3 regions of the Acidovorax sp. GW821-FHT09A11 genome follow, and region 2 is predicted to be linked to each of the others. Evidence: predicted binding sites of a transcription regulator. Region 2 holds the regulator's gene; each other region holds the start of a gene.
The links. The regulator NrdR, encoded in region 2, represses ribonucleotide reductase genes. The targets are predictions, from matches to a motif close to CACNANATNTNGTG.
Positions count from the first base shown of each region.

Region 1: AC07PV_RS09885 (ribonucleoside triphosphate reductase) is a predicted target of NrdR. The motif match lies at 4,428-4,441, and genes of this name have one in related genera.
Region 3: AC07PV_RS16815 (ribonucleoside-diphosphate reductase subunit alpha) is a predicted target of NrdR. The motif match lies at 1,775-1,788, and genes of this name have one in related genera.

Region 1 is NZ_JBWKPS010000003.1:493,252-500,236, forward strand. It holds gene ipdC (indolepyruvate/phenylpyruvate decarboxylase) at 1-1,232, opposite strand, end outside; gene AC07PV_RS09875 (anaerobic ribonucleoside-triphosphate reductase activating protein) at 1,399-2,046, opposite strand; gene nrdD (anaerobic ribonucleoside-triphosphate reductase) at 2,081-2,281, opposite strand; gene AC07PV_RS09885 (ribonucleoside triphosphate reductase) at 2,377-4,395, opposite strand; gene AC07PV_RS09890 (hemerythrin domain-containing protein) at 4,690-5,118, opposite strand; gene AC07PV_RS09895 (nitric-oxide reductase large subunit) at 5,190-6,985, opposite strand, start outside.
Region 2 is NZ_JBWKPS010000011.1:46,200-53,184, forward strand. It holds gene aroC (chorismate synthase) at 1-31, shown strand, start outside; gene AC07PV_RS21670 (bifunctional metallophosphatase/5'-nucleotidase) at 142-1,968, shown strand; gene AC07PV_RS21675 (DMT family transporter) at 1,979-2,881, opposite strand; gene nrdR (transcriptional regulator NrdR) at 3,075-3,524, opposite strand; gene glyA (serine hydroxymethyltransferase) at 3,546-4,790, opposite strand; ZMP/ZTP riboswitch at 4,826-4,982, opposite strand; gene AC07PV_RS21690 (lytic transglycosylase domain-containing protein) at 5,079-5,921, opposite strand; gene AC07PV_RS21695 (DUF349 domain-containing protein) at 6,867-6,985, shown strand, end outside.
Region 3 is NZ_JBWKPS010000006.1:85,965-92,949, forward strand. It holds gene AC07PV_RS16800 (sigma-54-dependent transcriptional regulator) at 1-897, shown strand, start outside; gene ampD (1,6-anhydro-N-acetylmuramyl-L-alanine amidase AmpD) at 881-1,513, shown strand; gene AC07PV_RS16810 (hypothetical protein) at 1,535-1,708, opposite strand; gene AC07PV_RS16815 (ribonucleoside-diphosphate reductase subunit alpha) at 1,883-4,825, shown strand; gene AC07PV_RS16820 (ribonucleotide-diphosphate reductase subunit beta) at 4,960-6,156, shown strand; gene AC07PV_RS16825 (histone) at 6,340-6,849, shown strand; gene AC07PV_RS16830 (carbohydrate kinase family protein) at 6,984-6,985, opposite strand, start outside.

The sequences.
Region 1 (6,985 bases), on a different contig from region 2:
CCCATGGACGCGTAGTAGCCCGGCGCCACCAGCGGCGTGGGCAGCAGCTCCATCGCGGCGAACAGGCAGTCGCCGATGTCCGAGACGATGTTCATGGGGCCGTGCGTGCGGATGCGGTCGTTGAGCGCGCGGGAGAGGTCGGCCGCGCACACGGGCGCATCGTCGGCCACCAGGCCTTCGGGGCAGATGGGCGGGGGTGGCAACGCGCGTGCCATTGCAACGCCCGCTGCCGGGGCACGGGCCAGCAACGCCTCCACCAGCGCGGCCAGGGGGATGTCCGGGCACAGGTGGTGGCCCACGCGCGCCTCGCGGTGCGCGGCGATGAGCGCGCGGCGGAAGTCCATGCGCTGGGCGCTCACGCCGAAGTTGCTGTCCGACAGGATGGCGCCCAGCATCACGGGCAGGTCGGAGTCGTCAAGCAGCGCGCTGGTCTCCGGTGCGCCCGCCACGCCCAGGTAGGTGCCGTGGAAGGGCACGCCGGCATGCCCCGCGTCCTCAGCCAGCAGGCCCCGGCCCATGAAGGTGGTGAGCACGGGCAGCTGCAGGCGGCGCGCGAGTTCGGCCACGCGGGCTTCCAGGCCAAAGCGGCGCACCTCCACGTCCACCACCAGCACGGGGCGCCGGGCAGCCTGGATGCGGGCCATCCATTCATCGGCGCATTCGGCCACGGCGGCTGCGTTGAACGGGCTGGGGGGCAGCACCGGCACCTCGGCCATGGGGTGCAGCGTCATGTCGCGCGGCACCTCGATGAGCACGGGCTGCGAGTATTCGCGGCAGCTGCGCAGCACGCGGGCGAGGTCGGCGGGCGCGGTGGCGGGGTCGGACAGGCGCACCTGGTCGCAGGTGATCTCGCGGAAGATCCGCCACTGCGAATCGACATGGCGCACCTGGTGGTGCAGCACCAGGCCGGAGTGCGCCTCGACCTCGCCGGGGCAGCCGGCCAGGACCACCAGCGGCGAGCGCTCGGCATAGGCCCCCGCCACCGCATTGACCACGTTGAGCGCACCCGCGCCGTAAGTGACGGCCACCACGCCCAGCCCGCAGTGCATGCGCGCGGCGGCATCGGCGGCAAAACCCAGCGAGGGTTCGTGGCTGAGCGTGACCAGCGGCAGGATGCCGCTTTCCTCGATCTGCGCGAACAAGGGCAGGATGAAATCACCGGGGATGCCGAAGATCTCGCGCGCGCCGTGGTGCTTGAGCGCGTGCAGCAGCTGGAGGCCGAGGGGGTTCATGGAGGATTTCCTGACAAGGTGGTGCCGTTGTGCGGCGGTGGCGCGAATGATCCGCGCGGGCCGCGCAAAGCACTTCTGACGCGCATCAAGGCGTGTGCAACAGCGGCCGTATTTGCATGCCTATTTCATGCAGGCCCTTGCAACGCAGGAAATCTGCGCCCGGCACTCACACCCGGCGCAAGGTGAATCCGGAAAACAGCGCGGCCAGTTGCTGCTGGTGCGCGGGCGCCAGCGCCCAGGCCGGAGCGCCGAGCACGCGGCATTCCTGCAGCGCCCAATGCCGCACCCCGCGCGCGGCCAGGGCCTGGGCCAGTTCCAGCAATTCGCCCACACCAAACAGGCCCGCGTGCCAGGTGGTGCGGCATTCGTGGTCGATGCCATGGGCCAGCATGGCATCGAGCGCGGCCCAGGCGCGCGCGCCGCTGCCGGGGGTGGCGGTGATGGCGTCGTAGCGCTGCGGCAGGGCCTTGATGTCCAGCCCCACCCAATTGAGGCGCGGCAGCAGCGCCGCCAGCCGCCCGGGGTACATGCCGCCGGTGTGCAGGGCGGTCTGCAGGCCCAGTGCGCGCACGGCATCCACCGCAGCGGGCAGCGCGGCTTGCAGCGTCGGCTCACCGCCCGAAAACACCACGCCGTCGAGCAGGCCCCGGCGGCTGTGCAGGAACTGCAGCGCCTGGTCCCACGGCAACGCCGGGGGCGCGGCGGCGTCGAGCAGCCCGGGGTTGTGGCAGTAGCCGCAGCGCCAGGGGCAACCCTGGCAATAGAAAACGGCCGCGAGGCGGCCGGGGAAGTCGATGGTGGTGAGCGGCGTCATGCCGCCCAGCCGCAGCGCGGACGCTGGCGGCGCCTCAGCAGGCGTTGCTTCCACCACGCGCCTGCTCTGAAAAGAAACGGCGCTCGGCGTGCTCGCCCTGCTTGCCCGTGTTGAAGCTGGCCACGGGGCGGTGGTAGCCCATGACGCGGGTCCAGACCTCGCAGGGCTGGCGCTCGCCGTCGGTGAGCTGCACGGCGGCCAGGGCGGCCTGTTCGGGGGTAGAGAAATGGCTCATGTGATCTCCTTCATGGTTGAAAAATGCTTCTGTATTGATAGCTGCCAGCTCTTTATTGATAAGCGCTACAGGTCAATTTGGTTTGAAATTCGAGGTCAGGCCGCAAGCCGCCGCCGCTTGGCGTCCAGCCGCTCTTCGTCGCAGCGCGGGCAGAACGGGTGCTCGCCCGCCAGGTAGCCGTGCGTGGGGCAGATCGAGAACGTGGGCGTGACGGTGATGTAGGGCAGGCGAAAGCGCGTGAGCGCGCGCCGCACCAGATCGCGGCAGGCTGCGCCGCTGGACAAGCGCTCGCCCATGTACAGGTGCAACACGGTGCCGCCGGTGTATTTGGATTGCAGCGCCTCCTGCCGCATCAAGGCCTCGAACGGGTCGTCGGTGAAGCCCACGGGCAGCTGCGAGGAGTTGGTGTAGTAAGGCTGCTCGGACGTGCCCGCCTGCAGGATGGCAGGCCAGCGCTTCCTGTCTTCCTTGGCGAAGCGGTAGGTGGTGCCTTCGGCGGGCGTGGCCTCCAGGTTGTAGAGGTGGCCGGTTTCCTCCTGGAACTGCGTCATGCGCTCGCGCACGTGGTCGAGCAGGCGCACGGCAAACGCGTGGCCCCATTCGCTGGTGATGTCGTGCCGGTCCGCCGTGAAGTTGCGCACCATCTCGTTGATGCCGTTCACGCCCAGCGTGGAAAAGTGGTTGCGCAAGGTGCCCAGGTAGCGCTTGGTGTAGGGGAACAGGCCCTGGTCCATCAACCGCTGAATCAGCTTGCGCTTGGTCTCCAGGCTTTGTTTGCCCAGTTCCAGCAGGCGGTCGAGCGCGGCGAACAGGCCCGCCTCATCGCCCGCATGCTGGTAGCCCAGGCGCGCGCAGTTGATGGTGACCACGCCCAGGCTGCCCGTCTGCTCGGCGCTGCCGAACAGGCCGTTGCCGCGCTTGAGCAGTTCACGCAAATCGAGTTGCAGGCGGCAGCACATGGAGCGCACCATGTTGGGCTCCAGCTCGGAGTTGATGAAGTTCTGGAAGTACGGCAGACCGTACTTGGCCGTCATCTCGAACAGCAGCTGCGCGTTCTCGCTCTCCCAGGGGAAGTCCTTGGTGATGTTGTACGTGGGGATGGGGAAGGTGAACACCCGGCCCTTGGCATCGCCCGTGGTCATCACGTCGATGTAGGCGCGGTTGATGAGGTCCATCTCGGCCTGCAGGTCGCCATAGCAAAACGGCATCTCCTGGCCAGCGATCACGGGCACCTGCTCGCGCAGGTCTTCGGGACAGGTCCAGTCGAAGGTGAGGTTGGTGAACGGCGTCTGCGTGCCCCAGCGCGAGGGCACGTTGAGGTTGTAGACCAGCTCCTGGATGCACTGGCGCACGGCGGCGTAGTCCATGGCATCAACGCGCACAAAGGGCGCCATGTAGGTGTCGAATGACGAGAACGCCTGCGCGCCCGCCCACTCGTTCTGCAGCGTGCCCAGGAAGTTCACGATCTGCCCCACGGCCGAACTCATGTGCTTGGGCGGCCCCGCCTCCACCTTGCCCGGCACGCCGTTGAGCCCCTCGTGCAGCAGCGTGCGCAGCGACCAGCCTGCGCAGTAGCCGCTGAGCATGTCGAGGTCGTGGATGTGCAGGTCGCCGCTCCTGTGCGCCTCGCCGATCTCGGGCGTGTAGACGTGCGACAGCCAGTAGTTGGCCGTGACCTTGCCCGCCACGTTCAGGATCAGCCCGCCCAGCGAGTAGCCCTGGTTGGCGTTGGCGTTCACGCGCCAGTCGGCGCGCGTGAGGTATTCGTTGATGGAGCTTTCCACATCGACCAGCGTCTGCCGGTCGGCGCGGAGCTGGGCGTGCTGCTCGCGGTAGACGATGTAGGCGCGCGCGGTGGCCAGGTGGTTGGCGGCGATCAGCGTCTGCTCGGCCACGTCCTGGATCTGCTCGATGGTGGGTGCCTCGCCATGGAAGCGGTGGATGAGCACCTTGGTGACCTGGGCGGTGAGCAACGCCGCTTCGTCGGCGCCATATTCACCCGAGGCCTGCCCGGCGCTGGCCAGCGCGGCGCGGATGCGTTCGGCGTCAAAAGGAACGCGCTGGCCGCTGCGCAAAACGACTTCGCGGGGCAAGGTGGAAAGGGTGGACGCCATGGGTTCGACCAATCTGTGGAACGGGTTAAAAACACTACCTATGGTGTCCACGATACCCACCAAACACTATAGGTAGTTTGACCCAACACAATCGAGGCGGTAAGCAGGGGTAAAAAAATGCCGGCACAAAGGCCGGCGAAAGGAAGGTGCCGTCAGGCCCTACCGATGGATGGGGGTGCGTGTGATGGCACGCTGGAGCACAAGAGGTGTGCGTGGAAAAGGTGGGTGTTTTTGTTGGGGGCTAGGGGCTGCTGGGGCTCCACCGCTGCGGCCGGGCTGCGCTCGCGTGGGCGCTCAATGGCAGGCGGCGGTTTCTTCCTCCTCGATGCGCGGATAAAAGTCATGGTCTTCGCGCTGCATGCGCTCGAACACCCGGCGCAGCACCACGTTGGCCTCGTCCCGAAAGCCCTGCGCATCGCGGCGCACGGCCTCGGCCGTGTTCCAGCGGCGCGCAAAGGCGTTGTAGGCGCTGGCAATCGAGGCCATCTCGCTCTGGTACTGGCGGCCCAGGCGCGCCAGTTCGGCGTTGCCACCGCGCTGCAGTGCGGGGTACAGCACCTGGTCTTCCACGGCCAGATGCAGCTTGATGGTGCCGCTCATCGCCACGATGCCCTGCGCGATGGCCGTGGCGTTGGCCTGCACGCCCGCGTGGGCCAGGGCGCGCAAGGTGGCGATGCTGCGCAGGATGTCGGTGTGCTGGTGCTTGAATTTGTCGAGGTTCATGGTCAGTCCTTGTGGGCAAACGGTGTGTGAGCGCGGTGGCCGCTTGTGGCAGCCGCCGCGCACGGTGCATTTCAGCGGCGGGCCTGTGCCAGGTAGGCCCCCGTGGAAGCGGCCGGGGCCCGCGAACCGAACACACCGCTCACCACCTGCCAAGCCATGGCCAGCGCGCCGACGATGAAGACCACGTCGCCAAAGGTGCGCACCCAGCGCAGCGTCTGGATGAAGGGCTGCTGCATGAAGGCCTCGCCCCGGGCGTACCACAGGCCTTCGCTCACGCTCGCGTGGAACTGGAACAGGGCGATGGGGAACAGACTGGTGGCGATCATCAGCACCAGGCCGGCGTTGAGCCACCAGAAGCCCGTCTTCATGAGCCGCTCGCTGAACACCAGCTGCGGCCGGATGTAGCGCAGCACCAGCAACGTGAAGCCCAGCGCCAGGAAGCCATACACCCCGAACAGCGCGGCGTGGGCATGCACCGGCGTGGTGTTCAGGCCCTGCACGTAGTACAGCGAGATGGGCGGGTTGATCATGAAGCCGAAGACACCCGCGCCCAGCATGTTCCAGAAGGCCACGGCCACGAAGCACATCAGCGGCCAGCGCAGGCGGGCCATCCAGGGCGTGCGGTGCTGCAGGCGCCAGTGTTCCCAGGCCTCGTGGCCCAGCACGACCAGCGGCACCACTTCGAGCGCGCTGAAGGCTGCGCCCACGGCCATCACCGGGGTGGTCGTGCCCGCGAAGTACAGGTGGTGGAAGGTGCCGGGCACGCCGCCCAGCATGAACAGCGAGGCCGAGGCCAGGCTGGCCGTGGTGGCCATGCGCACCGACACCAGCCCCAGCGTCGAGAAGATGAAGGCGAGCGCCGTGGTGGCGAAGACTTCGAAGAAGCCCTCCACCCACAGGTGCACCACCCACCAGCGCCAGTACTCCATCACCGACAGGTGGGTGCGTTCGCCGTAGAAGAAGCCCGCGCCGTAGAACAGGCCGATGGCCACCACCGACGCCGTCAGCAGCGCCAGCAGGTTCTTGTCGCCACCGGGGGTGCGCAGCGCCGGCACGATGCCGCGCAGCATGAGCACCAGCCAGAAGGCGATGCCGGTGAACTTGCCGATCTGCCACAGGCGGCCCAGGTCCACGTATTCATAGCCCTGGTGGCCCAGCCAGAAGTTCCACTCGGGCGGCATGATCTGCGCGATGGCCAGGTAGTTGCCCGTGAACGAGCCGACCACCACCACGACCAGCGCCCAGAACAGGATGTCCACGCCCAGCTTCTGGTAAGCCGGGTCCTTGCCGCCATTGATGAGCGGCGCGAGGAACAGACCGGCTGCCAGGAAGCCCGTGGCGATCCAGAACAGCGCGCTCTGGATGTGCCAGGTGCGCACCAGCGAATAGGGGAACCACTGCGACACGTTGATGCCGTAGAACTGCTGGCCTTCCACCGTGTAGTGGGCCGTGAAGCCGCCCAGCAGCACCTGGAAGCTGAACAGCGCAACGATGAGGAACAAATACTTGCCCAGCCCGCGCTGCGACGGCGTGAGCGGCACGCGCGAGAGCGGGTCATGCTGGGGTGGCGTGGGCTCCACCTCGTCGTGCTTGCGCAGGAAGGACCAGCCCCACACGAGGAAGCCCACGCCCGCCATCATCACGACCACGCTCATCACCGACCAGACCATGTTCTCGGCCGTGGGCTTGTTGCCGATCAGCGGCTCGTGGGGCCAGTTGTTGGTGTACGTTGCCGTGGTGCCGGGGCGCTCGGTGGCGGCGGCCCAGGCCGTCCAGAAGAAGAAACCCGTCATCTGCGCGCGCCGCTCGGCGCTGGGCAGGGTGTTCTCCTTCATGGCGAAGTGCTCGCGGGTCTTGTGCAGCGCGG
Region 2 (6,985 bases):
GGTGCCGCCCATCCAGGCATCGTTTCTGTAGGAATCGGCATGGCACAGCGCACCGGGCCCGGCCCGGGCGCTTCGCCGCCGTGGTTTGCGGGGCGTGCAGGGATGCGCGCCCTTTTTACTGGACTGGACAAGGCACTCTCCATGCGCAGGTTGTTGGCACAGGCATTCCGTGGTTCAGGATGGGCGCGCGGCGGCGCGGTGCTCGCGGCGGCGGGCGTCCTCGGGGGCCTGCTGGCGGGTTGTGGCACGGCCACGCGATGGGCCGGCGATCCGGCACCTGCGCACATCGACATCACGCTCATCGGCTTCAACGACCTGCATGGCAACATGGAGCCGCCCCGCATGGCGCATGCCGTCCCAAGCCCCGCAGGGCCGGTGGCGGTGCCTGCGGGCGGGATGGCGTACTTCGCGAGCGCCATCGCAGCCCTCAAGGCGCGGGGGCCGCACCACGCGGTCGTGTCCGCCGGCGACATGGTCGGTGCGTCGCCGCTGGTGTCCTCGCTGTTCCTGGACGAGCCCACCATCGAGGCCGTCAACGAGATGCAGATCGACTTCAACGCGGTGGGCAACCATGAGTTCGACCGCGGCTGGCGCGAGCTGCTGCGCCTGCAGCAGGGAGGTTGCGAGAAGTTCACGGCGCGCCAGCCCTGCCAGATCAGCCAGCCATTCAAGGGCGCCCGCTTTGGCTTCCTGGCCGCGAACACGGTGCGCGTCGAGGACGGGCGGACACTGCTGCCCGCGACGGGGCTCAAGCGCTTCACGCAGGGTGGCACCACGGTGACGCTGGGCGTCATCGGGCTCACGCTCCAGGCCACGCCCACCATGGTGAGCCCCTCGGGCGTGGCCGGGCTGCGCTTCGAGGACGAGGCGGCCACGGCCAATGCCCTGATTCCCCAGCTCAAGGCGCAGGGCGCCGACGTGATCGCGGTCGTCATCCATGAAGGCGGCAGCACCACGGCCGGGGTGCAGGAGACCAGCTGCGCGGGCCTCTCCGGCGACATCGTCCCCATCCTGGAGCGCCTGGACCCCGCGGTGGACGTGGTGGTCTCCGGCCACACGCACCAGGCCTACGTGTGCGACTACGCCCGTGTGAATCCCGCCAGGCCCTTCCTCCTGACCAGTGCAGGCCAGTATGGGACGCTGCTCACCGACATCCAGCTGCGTGTGGACACCCGCACGCGCCGCGTGGTGCGCAAGACGGCGCGCAACGTCATCGTGCAGGGAGAGGCCTTCACCGGCAGCCAGGGACACGTGCCCATGACCTCGGCCGTGCCTTCCTTCCCGGCCGATCCGGCGGTGCAAAAGATCGTCGACACCTACCGCGCGGCGGCCATACCGCTGGCGCAGCGCCCGGTGGGGCAGGCCGTGTCGGCCCTGCGCCGCGTGCTGACGCCCTCGCTGGAGAGTGCCCTGGGCAACCTGGTCGCCGATGCGCAGCTCCACGCCACGCGCGCGCCGGAGCAGGGCGGGGCGCAGCTGTCCTTCATGAACCCGGGGGGGCTGCGTGCCGACCTGGTGCCGGATGGGCAGGGCCTGGTGCGCTACGGGCAGCTGTTTGCCGTGCAGCCCTTTGGCAACCAGCTGGTCGTGAAGACCTTCACGGGCGCGCAGATCAGGGCGGTGCTGGAGCAGCAGTTCGCCAGCGGCAGCAACACCGTGCAGCGGCCCCGCGTGCTGTCGGTCTCATCGGGCTTTGCCTACCAGTTCGACCTGTCCCGGCCGGCGGGCGAGCGCGTCAGCCAGATGGTGCTGCAGGGTGCTGCGCTGCGTGACGACATGCCGGTGCGCGTGGTGATGAGCAGCTACCTCGACAGCGGCGGAGACAACTTCACCGTGCTGACCGAAGGGCGCGACCGCCTGGTGGGCGGGCTGGACCTGGACGCGCTGGAGGCCTACTTCCGCATGCAGAGTCCGGTGGCCGTGCCTGCGACCAACCGCATCACGTCCGTCGCGCGCGCCGTGCGTTGAGCGGCGGCGGCTATTCCTTGCCCGGGCGCAGTGCCGCCAGCCAGCGCAGCGGGTTGAAGCCCGTGACCAGGCCGGTGGCCACCAGCACGAGCGCGCCGCCCCAGAGCATGCCGGGGCCCAGGGCCTCGCCCAGGAACACATGCCCCCAGGCCACCCCGAACAGCGGGATCATGAACGCGGAACTCATCGCCGCCACCGGGGATACCTGGGCGAGCACGCGCAGGTTGAGCCAGTAGGCCAGGCCCGAGGTGGCGATGCCCATGACCGCCACCGCCGCCACGGCCCCGGGGGTGAAGCGGGCTTCGGGCAGGCTCCATGCGGCGCCCGGCAGCAGCAGCACCAGCGCGGCGGCGTGGATGCCCGCGGCGATCGACAGGGGCGACATGCGCGTGGTGGCCCGCTTCATCCAGGTGGTGGAGACCCCGTAGCAGGCCGACGCGATGATGCAGGCCAGCGCCGCGACCAGCAGGGACGGCGTGGGCTCCACCGGGCCGAGCTGCACGATCAGGGCCACGCCCGCGAAGCCGCACAGGCAGCCCAGCCACTTGCGCTGGCTCAGCGTGTCCTCCTTCATCCATGCGGCCGCGAGCACGCTGAAGGGAACGGCCATCGTGTTGAGCAATGAGCTGTAGCCCGCCGGCAGGTGCAAGGCGGCCCAGGCATACAGCAGGAACGGCAGCGCCACGGTGAGCGTGCCCAGCCCGAACAGCTCGCGCCAGTGGCGCCACGGCCAGGGCTCGCCGGCCGCCCGCATGATGGCGACCAGGGTCAGCGTGCCCAGCCCGATGCGCAGGGCGGCCATCACGTTGGGCCCCAGCAGCGGGCTTGCGATGCGGATGAAGAGAAACGAAGCGCCCCAGAGGGCCGACAGCAGCACCAGCTGCAGGAAGTGGCGGGTTTTCACCGCAGGCATTGTCGGGCAGCCGCGGTGTTTCTGTGCACCAGGGGGGTGTTTTGCCCATGAAAATAGCCTCTGGCGCTTTTACTTCAAGCGCCGAAGGCTATATTTTTGATAGCGTATCGCCAAGGTGGCCGCTGGGCCTGGCTGGAGGCGGGTGCGTGGGCAGCCCAGCCCGGCAACAAACGGGCCGTGGGCGCCGCGGCGGTTATTTGCGCACTTCGTCCACCATCGCGCGGAAGTCGTCGATGTCCTCGAAACTGCGGTACACGCTGGCAAAGCGGATGTAGGCCACCTTGTCGAGCTTCTTGAGCTCGCGCATGACCAGCTCGCCGATGCGGCTGGAGATCACTTCGCGCTGGCCGAGGTTGAGCAGCTTTTCCTCGATGCGCTCGATGGCGCTGTCGATCTGGTCCGTGCTGACCGGGCGCTTGCGCAGCGCCAGATTGAAGGAAGCGAGCAGCTTGGCGCGTTCGTACTCGATGCGCCGGCCATCCTTCTTCACGATGGCCGGGAAGCTCACTTCCGGCCGTTCGTAGGTGGTGAAGCGCTTGTCGCACGCGCCGCACTGGCGGCGGCGGCGGATGAACACCCCATCTTCAGACACCCGCGTTTCGACGACTTGCGTTTCCAGGTTGCTGCAGAAGGGGCACTTCATGGCGGCTGCTGACCGGTGAAGTTAACGGTAGACCGGGAAGCGGGCCGTCAGCGCATTGACCTTGGCGCGCACGGCGGCGATGTTGGCCTCGTCGCGCGGGTTGTCCAGCACATCGGCGATCAGGTTGGCGGTGATGCGCGCTTCTTCTTCCTTGAAGCCGCGCGTGGTCATGGCGGGGGTGCCAATGCGCACGCCGCTGGTCACCATCGGCTTTTCAGGGTCGTTGGGGATCGCGTTCTTGTTGATGGTCATGTGGGCGGCGCCCAGCACAGCCTCGGCTTCCTTGCCCGTGATGCCCTTGGCACGCAGGTCCACCAGCATCACGTGGCTTTGCGTGCCGCCGGAGACGATGCGCAGGCCGCGCGCGGTCAGTGTCTCGGCCACCACCTTGGCGTTCTTGGCCACCTGCTCCTGGTAGGCCTTGAACTCGGGCTGCAGCGCTTCCTTGAAGGCCACGGCCTTGGCCGCGATCACGTGCATCAGCGGGCCGCCTTGCAGGCCGGGGAAGATGGCGCTGTTGATGGCCTTCTCGTGCTCGGCCTTCATCAGGATGATGCCGCCACGGGGGCCGCGCAGGCTCTTGTGCGTGGTGCTGGTGACCACGTCGGCATGCGGCACGGGGTTGGGGTACACACCCGCGGCGATCAGGCCGGCGTAGTGGGCCATGTCCACCATGAAGATCGCGCCCACGTCCTTGGCCACCTTGGCAAAGCGTGCGAAGTCGATGTGCAGGCTGTAGGCCGAGGCACCGGCGATGATGAGCTTGGGGCGGGTTTCGTGCGCCTTCTTCTCCATGGCGTCGTAGTCCAGAGCTTCGTTGGCATCGAGGCCGTAGGAGACCACGTTGAACCACTTGCCCGACATGTTCAGCGGCATGCCGTGGGTGAGGTGGCCGCCTTCGGCCAGGCTCATGCCCATGATGGTGTCGCCGGGCTTGAGGAACGCGAGGAACACGGCCTCGTTGGCGGATGCGCCGCAGTGGGGCTGCACGTTGGCGGCCTCGGCACCGAAGATCTGCTTGACGCGGTCGATGGCCAGCTGCTCGGCCACGTCCACGTGCTCGCAGCCACCGTAGTAGCGCTTGCCGGGATAGCCTTCGGCGTACTTGTTGGTCAGCTGCGTGCCCTGCGCCCACATCACCGCGGGGGATGCGTAGTTCTCGCTGGCGATCAGCTCGATGTGGTGCTCTTGCCGGGCATTTTCAGCCTGGATGGCGGCAAAGAGTTCGGGGTCGGTTTGTTCGACAAGAATATTGCGGTCGTACATGATTGGCAGTCCTATGAACTTGTGTCCCTTGAAACAAGGGCTGCCCAGGCGAACGGCTGAACGCAGAAGGGATGAACCCCGTGCGGCACGCTTCCCAGTGGTTCACAAGGGGCAAGCCCTTGCTGGTTTCCACGTCAGCGGCAGCACCCTGTGTGCGGGATGCCGCGCCTATCGCCAGTCGCGTACCCCGCTAGTGTAGCTGACGTGGCATGCGCAACCTGTGTCGCATCGCGCGAAGTGCCGTGCGCCCCGGGGTCATGGCGCCCCGGCCGGCGGCACAGGATCGGCTCAGAGCCCCGTCAGCAGGGCCACCTTGTCGGCCGCCACCGCCGCTGGCGTCGCGGGCGGCGCAGACACCGGGATGATCTGGGCGGGTGCCTGGGTGGACAGCGTGGGCGGTGGCGCGGTGGGCATGGAGCGGCCGCCGGCCACCTGGCGCAGGCGGAAATGCTCGGCCATCACCTTGGCGGCATAGCCGCCGTCGTCGGCCAGGTTGCCGGCGCCCACGTAAAAGCGCAGCCCGCCCTCCACGGAACCCGCGCGCGAAATGCATTCCTGCAGGACCTTCACGCCCACGCGCAGGTTGCTCACGGGATCGAAGGCCGCAAAGTGCCCCCCGAAGTTCTGGTACTTGTCGGTATGCACGTTGGTCATCACCTGCATCAGCCCCTGGGCGCCCACCGCGCTTTGCGCAAACGGGTTGAAGCTCGACTCGATGGCCATGATGGCCAGGATCAGCGTGGGATCGATCTTGGACTTCGCGCCAATTTCATAGGCCTCTGCCACCAGCACGCTCAGCGGCTCGGGGGCAACGCGGTACTTCTTGCTGAGCCAGAAGGCGACGGCGGCCTGCTCCTTGGGCAGGTCCTTGGGATTGCCCGCCGTGGCGCGCTCGCTGGCCTCCGGCTCGATGGGCATGCCAAGCACTTCCACCTGGCGGGCCTGCAGCCAGTTCATCAATTGCGCTTCGCCTGCCTGGCGCAGGTCCGGGCGGGCCGTGAGGGTGATCACGACAAAGGCCACAGCCAGGCCGATGAGGGCGAAGCTGTTGTGGGTGATTTCAAGAAAACCTTCGGTCACGTCGGCCACGAAGGTCCGCACGCCGGAGACTATTTTTCCTGACGCTGTCATAGCTCTTCCTTTCTGAAGCGCCGCACTGAGCCTGGGCAGTCATCGGTGACTGTCCCGTCTCAGCGGGTCGCCTGGATTGGTACGCCATCAAGTGGGCCGCACATCTCTGGGGTGCTTTGGGCCTGGTTTGACTTAGCCGGGTTCGGCAGCGGGTTGGGGTTTTTACTAGCCTGTTTTTGGGGCTGGGGGATTCTAGGAGGTCACTAAATGCTTAGTCAATACTAATGAATTGAATCATAAGACTAATAAGTTATAAAAAATATGTAAAAAATCACAGTTTTTGGGGTGCTGGCGGACGTTTGGGGCCTGTGGCCTCAGGCGGGTTGTTACAAGCTCATGTCAAATTCAATCGGTGAACTTTTCGCCATTGAGAATCCAGTTTGAACTGCGGCAACTACTTTGGTAAGGTTCAGTTGCCTGTTGATTTCAGGCATCGCCAGACGAAACCAAGTCTCCCTCCAAAGGCATTCAGTGCCCTGGTGCAGCAGATGAGGATTCCAAGGCACCCCCTGGAGGCAATACCTTGCCTCCTCGCAGTGTGGACCTTCATCTCCGCATTTGCGACCGATGGCAAAGACCGTTGTGTCAGCCGTCAAGCCCGGCAGGCAGGCCTTGAGGCACTGTCCGCCGGGCTTTCTTGTTTGTGCTGGCGGGCTGTCTGGGCTAGCGGCGCTTATATATAGATAATGGGGGCTGTTCCCTAGAGCGGCGACAGTTCGCCCGGAGTCGCGGGCGATGCCCCTTGCGGGGGTCGCAGCATGTCAGCCCGTCTGGCAAAGCCTTGTGCCAGATCACCCTCGGGGTTTGGCGCAGCGCCATGCTGCGGTCTGTTGGCCGAACCCGGTGAAAATAGTCTCCTTGTTGCCTTGGCGCGCGTGCAGTGCGGTTGCCAGGGCGGGCCTCCAGGCAATGCGCCTGGGGGAGCCTTTGTTATCCATTGGATCCATGTTTCCATTTTTTTCCCGCAGCAAAATGTCCGACGCACCTGAAGTGAATCCGGCCCCGGCCAAAACCCATGAGCCGCATCCGCTTGATGCGTTGACCGGCGGCGCCTTTTCTGCCGC
Region 3 (6,985 bases), on a different contig from region 2:
GATGGCCCGCTGGTGGCCGTGAACTGTGGTGCCATTCCCGAGAACCTGCTCGAGGCGGAGTTCTTCGGCGCCCGCAAGGGCTCCTACACCGGCGCCGCCCAGGATCGCGACGGCTACTTTCAGGCAGCCCGTGGCGGCACGCTGTTTCTCGACGAGATCGGCGACCTGCCCCTGGCCATGCAGTCCAAATTGCTGCGTGCGATCCAGGAGCGCAGCGTGCGGCCCCTGGGCTCGACGCAGGAGGAGACGGTGGATGTGCGCATCGTCAGCGCCACGCACCGCGACCTGGCCGCCGATGTGCAATCGGGCCGCTTCCGGCAGGATCTGTACTACCGGCTCAACGTGATCGAGATCCTGATCCCCCCTCTGCGCGAGCGGCGCGAGGACCTGCCGGTGCTGTGCGCCGCGCTGCTCTCGCGCATCGCGCAGGAATCGGGCATGCCGGTCCCGCCCCTGACCGACAGCGCGCTCCACGCCATCGCCGCGCACCCGCTGACCGGCAATGTCCGGGAGCTTGAAAACCTGCTGCACCGGGCCGTGGCGCTCAGCGATGGGGAAGAGCTGCATGTGGACGGGCCCTCGGGGGGGGCCGCCGAGTCCCCGAGGACACGGGCGGCGCCGGCGCCCGCGATGCCGTCCCCCGCCGACCCGCAGAGCGCCTACCCGGCCGCGCCGCCGCCCGGCGCGGGCAGCCTGGTGACGCTGCCCAGCGATCTTCAGGCATGGCTTGACCAGCAGGAGCGCGACATCCTGATCCGCGCCCTGCGCGAGGCGGGCTTCAACCGGACCGCCACCGCCGCCCGGCTGGGCATCAGCCTGCGCCAGATACGCTACAGGATCGCCCGGCTGAACATCGCCGTGCCCAACGACCAGGACCCGCATGACGACGTGGGCTGAGGAGGCAGCGCCGGCGGACCCACCGCCGTGGGACGGCGGATGGCACCGCGCGGCCACGAGGCTCCTATCCCCCAACCATGGCACGCGCCCGGCAGCGGCCAGGTCCGCCATCGACCTGATCGTGGTGCATTCCATCAGCCTGCCGCCGGGCGAGTACGGGGGGGGTGCAGTGCAACAGCTGTTCACCAACACCCTGGACTGGGATGCCCATCCCTACTACCAGAGCATCCGCGGACTGGCGGTGTCGTCGCATTTCTTCATCGAGCGCACCGGTGCGCTCTGGCAGTTCGTGGATTGCGATCTGCGGGCCTGGCACGCAGGCCAGTCGGCCTACCGCGGGCGCAGCCAGTGCAATGACGACTCGATCGGCATCGAGCTGGAGGGCCTGGAGGGCCTGGCGTTCGAACCCGCCCAGTACCGGACGCTGGCCACTCTCTGCCAGGACATCGCGCGGCGCTATCCCATCGCGCACATTGCGGGACATGAGCACATAGCGCCCGGGCGCAAGCAGGATCCCGGCCCTGGCTTCGACTGGGTGAAGGTACAAAAGTCGTTGCGCTGGCCTCCGCACCGTTTTCCCGCGGCGACCCGGCCCGCCATCCTGGCCGCCAGCTGAACGCGCTGTCGCAGCGCCGCGTCACAGCAACTTTTTCTTTGTGCAACCGCACAAAGCCGCATCGCCAAGCTCCACGCGGCTTCGCGAAGAAAAACCGCCCGAATCGCCCACCGCGGCGCGGATTCGCTGCTGCTTTTTCGGTGGGACAAGGGATTCCAGCGGGGTCATCGCAAGAACTCGCAGCATTGAAAACATGCTGTTTCCCTTTTCCCAGGGGTTTGGGGCGGTACACTACCGGTAGTGTCTTGAATGCACCTGACACACCATATATAGTGTGCGGCAGACAGAAGTCCGGCCCATCACTCACACCTTGCGACGGCTTCACGCCCCGCGCCACACATCCCAGACAGCCCACAGAAGAGGACACCCATGCAAGCTGCTTTGACTACGCCTTCCACCACCCACGCCAACCCAGCGCAAGCTCCGGCTTCGCAGCCCGCGCCCACCTCGGCGGCCAACTCGCTGGCGCACTACCAGATCATCCGCCGCAACGGGGCGGTGGTGCCGTTTGAGCCGCAAAAGATCGCGGTGGCGATGATGAAGGCCTTCCTGGCGGTGCATGGCACACAAGGCGCCGCGTCCGCCAGCGTGCGCGAAGTCGTGGACACCCTGACCCAGAATGTCACCCGAGCCCTGGTGCGGTCGCGCCCCGGAGGCGGCACCTTTCATATTGAAGATGTGCAGGACCAGGTGGAACTCGGACTGATGCGTGGCGGCCACCATGAGATTGCCCGCGCCTACGTGCTGTACCGCGAACGCCGCACCCAGGAGCGTGCACGCCAGGTCGAGCAGCAGGCTCCGTCCGCCCCCGCTCCGCTGCTCCACGTGCTGGACGGCGGAGAACGCGTTGCGCTCGACCTCCACCGGCTGCAGGCATTGATCGAGTCGGCCTGCGTGAATCTTGGCGCGGACGTCAGCGCAGACCCCATCGTTGCCGAAACCATGCGCAACCTGTACGACGGCGTTCCCATGGACGAGGTCTACAAGGCCTCCATCCTGGCGGCACGCACGCTCATCGAAAAAGACCCCGACTACACCTACGCCACCGCCCGCCTGCTGCTGCACACGATCGTGCGCGAAGTCCTGGGCCGCGAGGTGACCCAGGGCGCGATGGGACAAGCCTATATCGACTACTTCCCCGAATTCATCAAGAAGGGCGTGGAAAACGAGCTGCTGGACGAGCGCCTGCTGCAATATGACCTGCAGCGCCTGGGCGCCGCCCTGCAGGCGGACCGCGACCTGAAGTTCGACTACCTCGGACTGCAGACCCTGTACGACCGTTACTTCCTGCACGTCAAAAAGACGCGCATCGAGTTGCCCCAGGCTTTCTTCATGCGCGTGGCCATGGGCCTGGCCCTCAACGAAGTCGACCGCGAAGCCCGCGCCATCGAGTTCTATGAAGTGCTCTCGTCGTTCGACTTCATGTCCAGCACGCCCACGCTGTTCAACAGCGGCACGCTGCGCTCGCAGCTGTCTTCGTGCTACCTGACCACGGTGCCCGACGACCTGGACGGCATCTACGAGTCGATCAAGGAAAACGCCCTGCTGTCCAAGTTCGCGGGCGGCCTGGGCAACGACTGGACCCGGGTGCGCGCGCTGGGCAGCCACATCAAGGGCACCAACGGCGAATCGCAGGGCGTGGTGCCTTTCCTCAAGGTCGTCAACGACACGGCCGTGGCCGTGAACCAGGGCGGCAAGCGCAAGGGCGCTGTCTGCACCTACCTGGAATCCTGGCACCTCGACATCGAAGAATTCCTGGAGCTGCGCAAGAACACGGGCGACGACCGCCGCCGCACGCACGACATGAACACGGCGAACTGGATTCCCGACCTGTTCATGCGCCGCGTGATGGAAAAGGGCACCTGGACCCTGTTCTCCCCTTCCAACGTGCCCGACCTGCACGACCTCTTCGGCGCCGACTTCGAGAAAGCCTACGTGGCCTACGAGGAAAAGGCCGCGCGCGGCGAGATCAAGCCTTCCAAGACGGTGCAGGCCACCGACATGTGGCGCAAGATGCTGACCATGCTGTTCGAGACCGGCCACCCCTGGATCACGTTCAAGGACGCCTGCAACGTGCGCTCGCCCCAGCAGCACGCCGGCGTGGTGCACTCGTCCAACCTGTGCACCGAGATCACGCTGAACACCAGCGACACCGAGACCGCCGTGTGCAACCTCGGCTCGGTCAACCTGCTGCAGCATCTGAAGGACGGCCAGATCGACCACGACAAGCTCAAGAGGACCATCAAGGTCGCCATGCGCATGCTCGACAACGTGATCGACATCAACTACTACGCCGTCAAGAAGGCGCGCGACTCCAACCTGCGCCATCGCCCGGTGGGCCTGGGGGTGATGGCGTTCCAGGACAGCCTGTATGAGCTGCGCATTCCCTACGCGTCGCAAGAGGCCGTGGAGTTCGCCGACAAGTCGATGGAAGCCATCTGCTACTACGCCTACTGGGCCTCCACCGAACTGGCACGGGAACGCGGCCAGTACTCCAGCTACAAGGGCTCGCTGTGGGACCGCGGCATCCTCCCGTTCGACACGCTGGACATGCTGTCGGATGCCCGGGGCGGGTATGTGGAAGTGGACCGCTCTTCCACCCTGGACTGGGACGCCCTGCGCAAGAAGATCGCACAGGACGGCATGCGCAACTCGAATTGCGTGGCCATCGCGCCCACCGCGACCATCTCCAACATCATCGGCGTGGATGCATCGATCGAGCCCTCGTTCGGCAACCTGTCCGTGAAGTCCAACCTGTCGGGCGAATTCACCGTCATCAACGGCGGCCTGGTGCGCGACCTCAAGCGCCTGGGACTGTGGGATGACGTGATGATCATGGATCTCAAGCATTTCAAGGGTTCCCTGCACCCCATCGATCGCGTGCCGCCAGACATCAAGGCGCTGTATTCGACCGCCTTCGAGGTGGAGCCCCACTGGCTGGTGGAGGCCGCATCGCGCCGCCAGAAATGGATCGACCAGGCGCAGAGCCTGAACATCTACATGGCTGGCGCATCGGGCAAGAAGCTTGACGACACCTACAAGCTGGCCTGGGTGCGCGGTCTGAAGACCACCTACTACCTGCGCACGCAGAGCGCCACGCACGTCGAGATGAGCACCGTGAACACGCGCCAGCTCAACGCGGTTTCGTCCGGCAACGACGGCGGTGCGCCACAGGCCTCCGCGTCCCCGCAGGCCAAGCCCAGCGCGCTGGAAGCCGCCGCGGCAGCGGCCGCCGCGCAGGCCGCCGCGCTGCCCGCCACGGACATCAAGTTCTGCGCAATCGACGATCCAACCTGCGAAGCCTGCCAATAAGGACTTCGCGCGCAACGCCTCGACACATCCGAGGCGTTGCGCATGTGCTGTGAAGCAACAAATCGTTGCCACACAACGCTTCAGTGCTTTTCTTTTCGCAGCACTGCTTTCATAATCCGAACACTGGAAAATCTATGTTGACCTGGGACGAAGAAGTCAAGCCCTCATCGCAAAATCAACTGGACGGCGGTCTGCAAAACAACCGCCCGGCGGGGCAACCGCCTCTGTCTTTTCAGTCCCCCTCGCTGCAACCCGTTGCTGCGGCCGCAACGGCCGCGGCCGGCCCGCAAGTGGCGGAGTCCACTGCAGTGCATCGGCGCGTCAATGCCGCCGACAAGCGCATCATCAACGGCCAGACCGACGTCAACCAGCTGGTCCCGTTCAAGTACAAGTGGGCTTGGGAAAAGTACCTCGCCACCTGCGCCAACCACTGGATGCCGCAGGAAGTGAACATGACGCGCGACATCGCATTGTGGAAGGACCCGAACGGCCTGACCGATGACGAGCGCCGCATCATCAAGCGCAATCTCGGCTTCTTCGTGACCGCCGACTCGCTGGCCGCCAACAACATCGTGCTGGGCACCTACCGCCACATCACGGCGCCCGAGTGCCGCCAGTTCCTGCTGCGCCAGGCCTTTGAAGAAGCCATCCACACGCACGCCTACCAGTACATCGTGGAGTCGCTCGGACTGGACGAGTCCGAGATCTTCAACGCCTACAACGAAGTCCAGTCGATCCGTGACAAGGACCAGTTCCTGATCCCTTTCATCGAAGCGATCATGGACCCCAACTTCCACACCGGCACCCCCGAAAACGACCAGACGCTGCTCAAGTCGCTGATCGTTTTCGCCTGCCTGATGGAAGGCCTGTTCTTCTATGTCGGCTTCACGCAGATCCTGGCACTGGGCCGGCAAAACAAGATGACTGGCGCTGCCGAGCAATACCAGTACATCCTGCGCGACGAGTCGATGCACTGCAACTTCGGCATCGACCTGATCAACCAGCTCAAGCTCGAGAACCCGCACCTCTGGACCGCCGAATTCAAGGCCGAGATCAAGGCGCTGTTCCTCAAGGCGGTCGAGCTGGAATACCGCTACGCCGAAGACACCATGCCCCGCGGCGTGCTGGGCATGAACGCGTCCATGTTCAAGGGCTACCTGCGCTACATCGCCAATCGCCGTGCCACGCAGATCGGACTGGAAACGCTGTTCCCCAACGAAGAGAACCCGTTCCCGTGGATGAGCGAGATGATTGACCTCAAGAAGGAACGCAACTTCTTCGAGACCCGGGTTATTGAATACCAGTCCGGTGGTGCGCTGTCCTGGGACTAGCGCCTTTCGCATCACACCACCATGGATTTTTACACCACGCCCCACACAGACAGCGCCGCAGAGCGTTGCCGTGCGGGGCGTTCCCGTGTTCATGGCGATGGGGGTTTTCTCCATCGCCATGGATCGCTTCGTGTCCACTGCAGACACGAAGTGCTCTTTGCAAATTGACCCAAGGAGAACATGATGGCAACTGCGAAAAAAACGGCCGCCAAGAAGGCAGCCCCAGCGAAAAAGGCCGCATCGGCAAAGCCCGTAGCGGCAAAGAAGGCTGCACCGGCCAAGAAGGCCGCTCCCGCCAAGAAGGCAGTAGCAGCGAAGAAGGCTGCACCTGCCAAGAAGGCAGCAGCGCCAGCCAAGAAGGCCGCTCCCGCCAAGAAGGCAGTAGCAGCGAAGAAGGCTGCGCCCGCCAAGAAGGCAGCAGCACCAGCCAAGAAGGCCGCTCCCGCCAAGAAGGCAGTAGCAGCGAAGAAGGCTGCGCCTGCCAAGAAGGCAGCAGCACCAGCCAAGAAGGCCGCTCCCGCCAAGAAGGCAGCAGCAGCAAAGAAGGCTGCACCCGCCAAGGCCGCCCCCGCGAAGAAAGCTGCACCGGCCAAGAAGGCCCCCAAGGCGCCTGCCCCTGCGGCCGCTCCTGCAGCACAGACTACCCTGAACCCTCAGGCAGCCTGGCCCTTCCCTACGGGCAACAAGCCGTAATCAGCACGTATTACGCGCTCAACCCGGTGCCGTTGCACCGGGTTTTTTTATGCCTGCCGAGACACGCGCTTCGGGCAAAGCGGCACCTCGAACCGAAGCCGCCCCCACCCGCCTGCCCCGCAGGCACCGCCCCCTC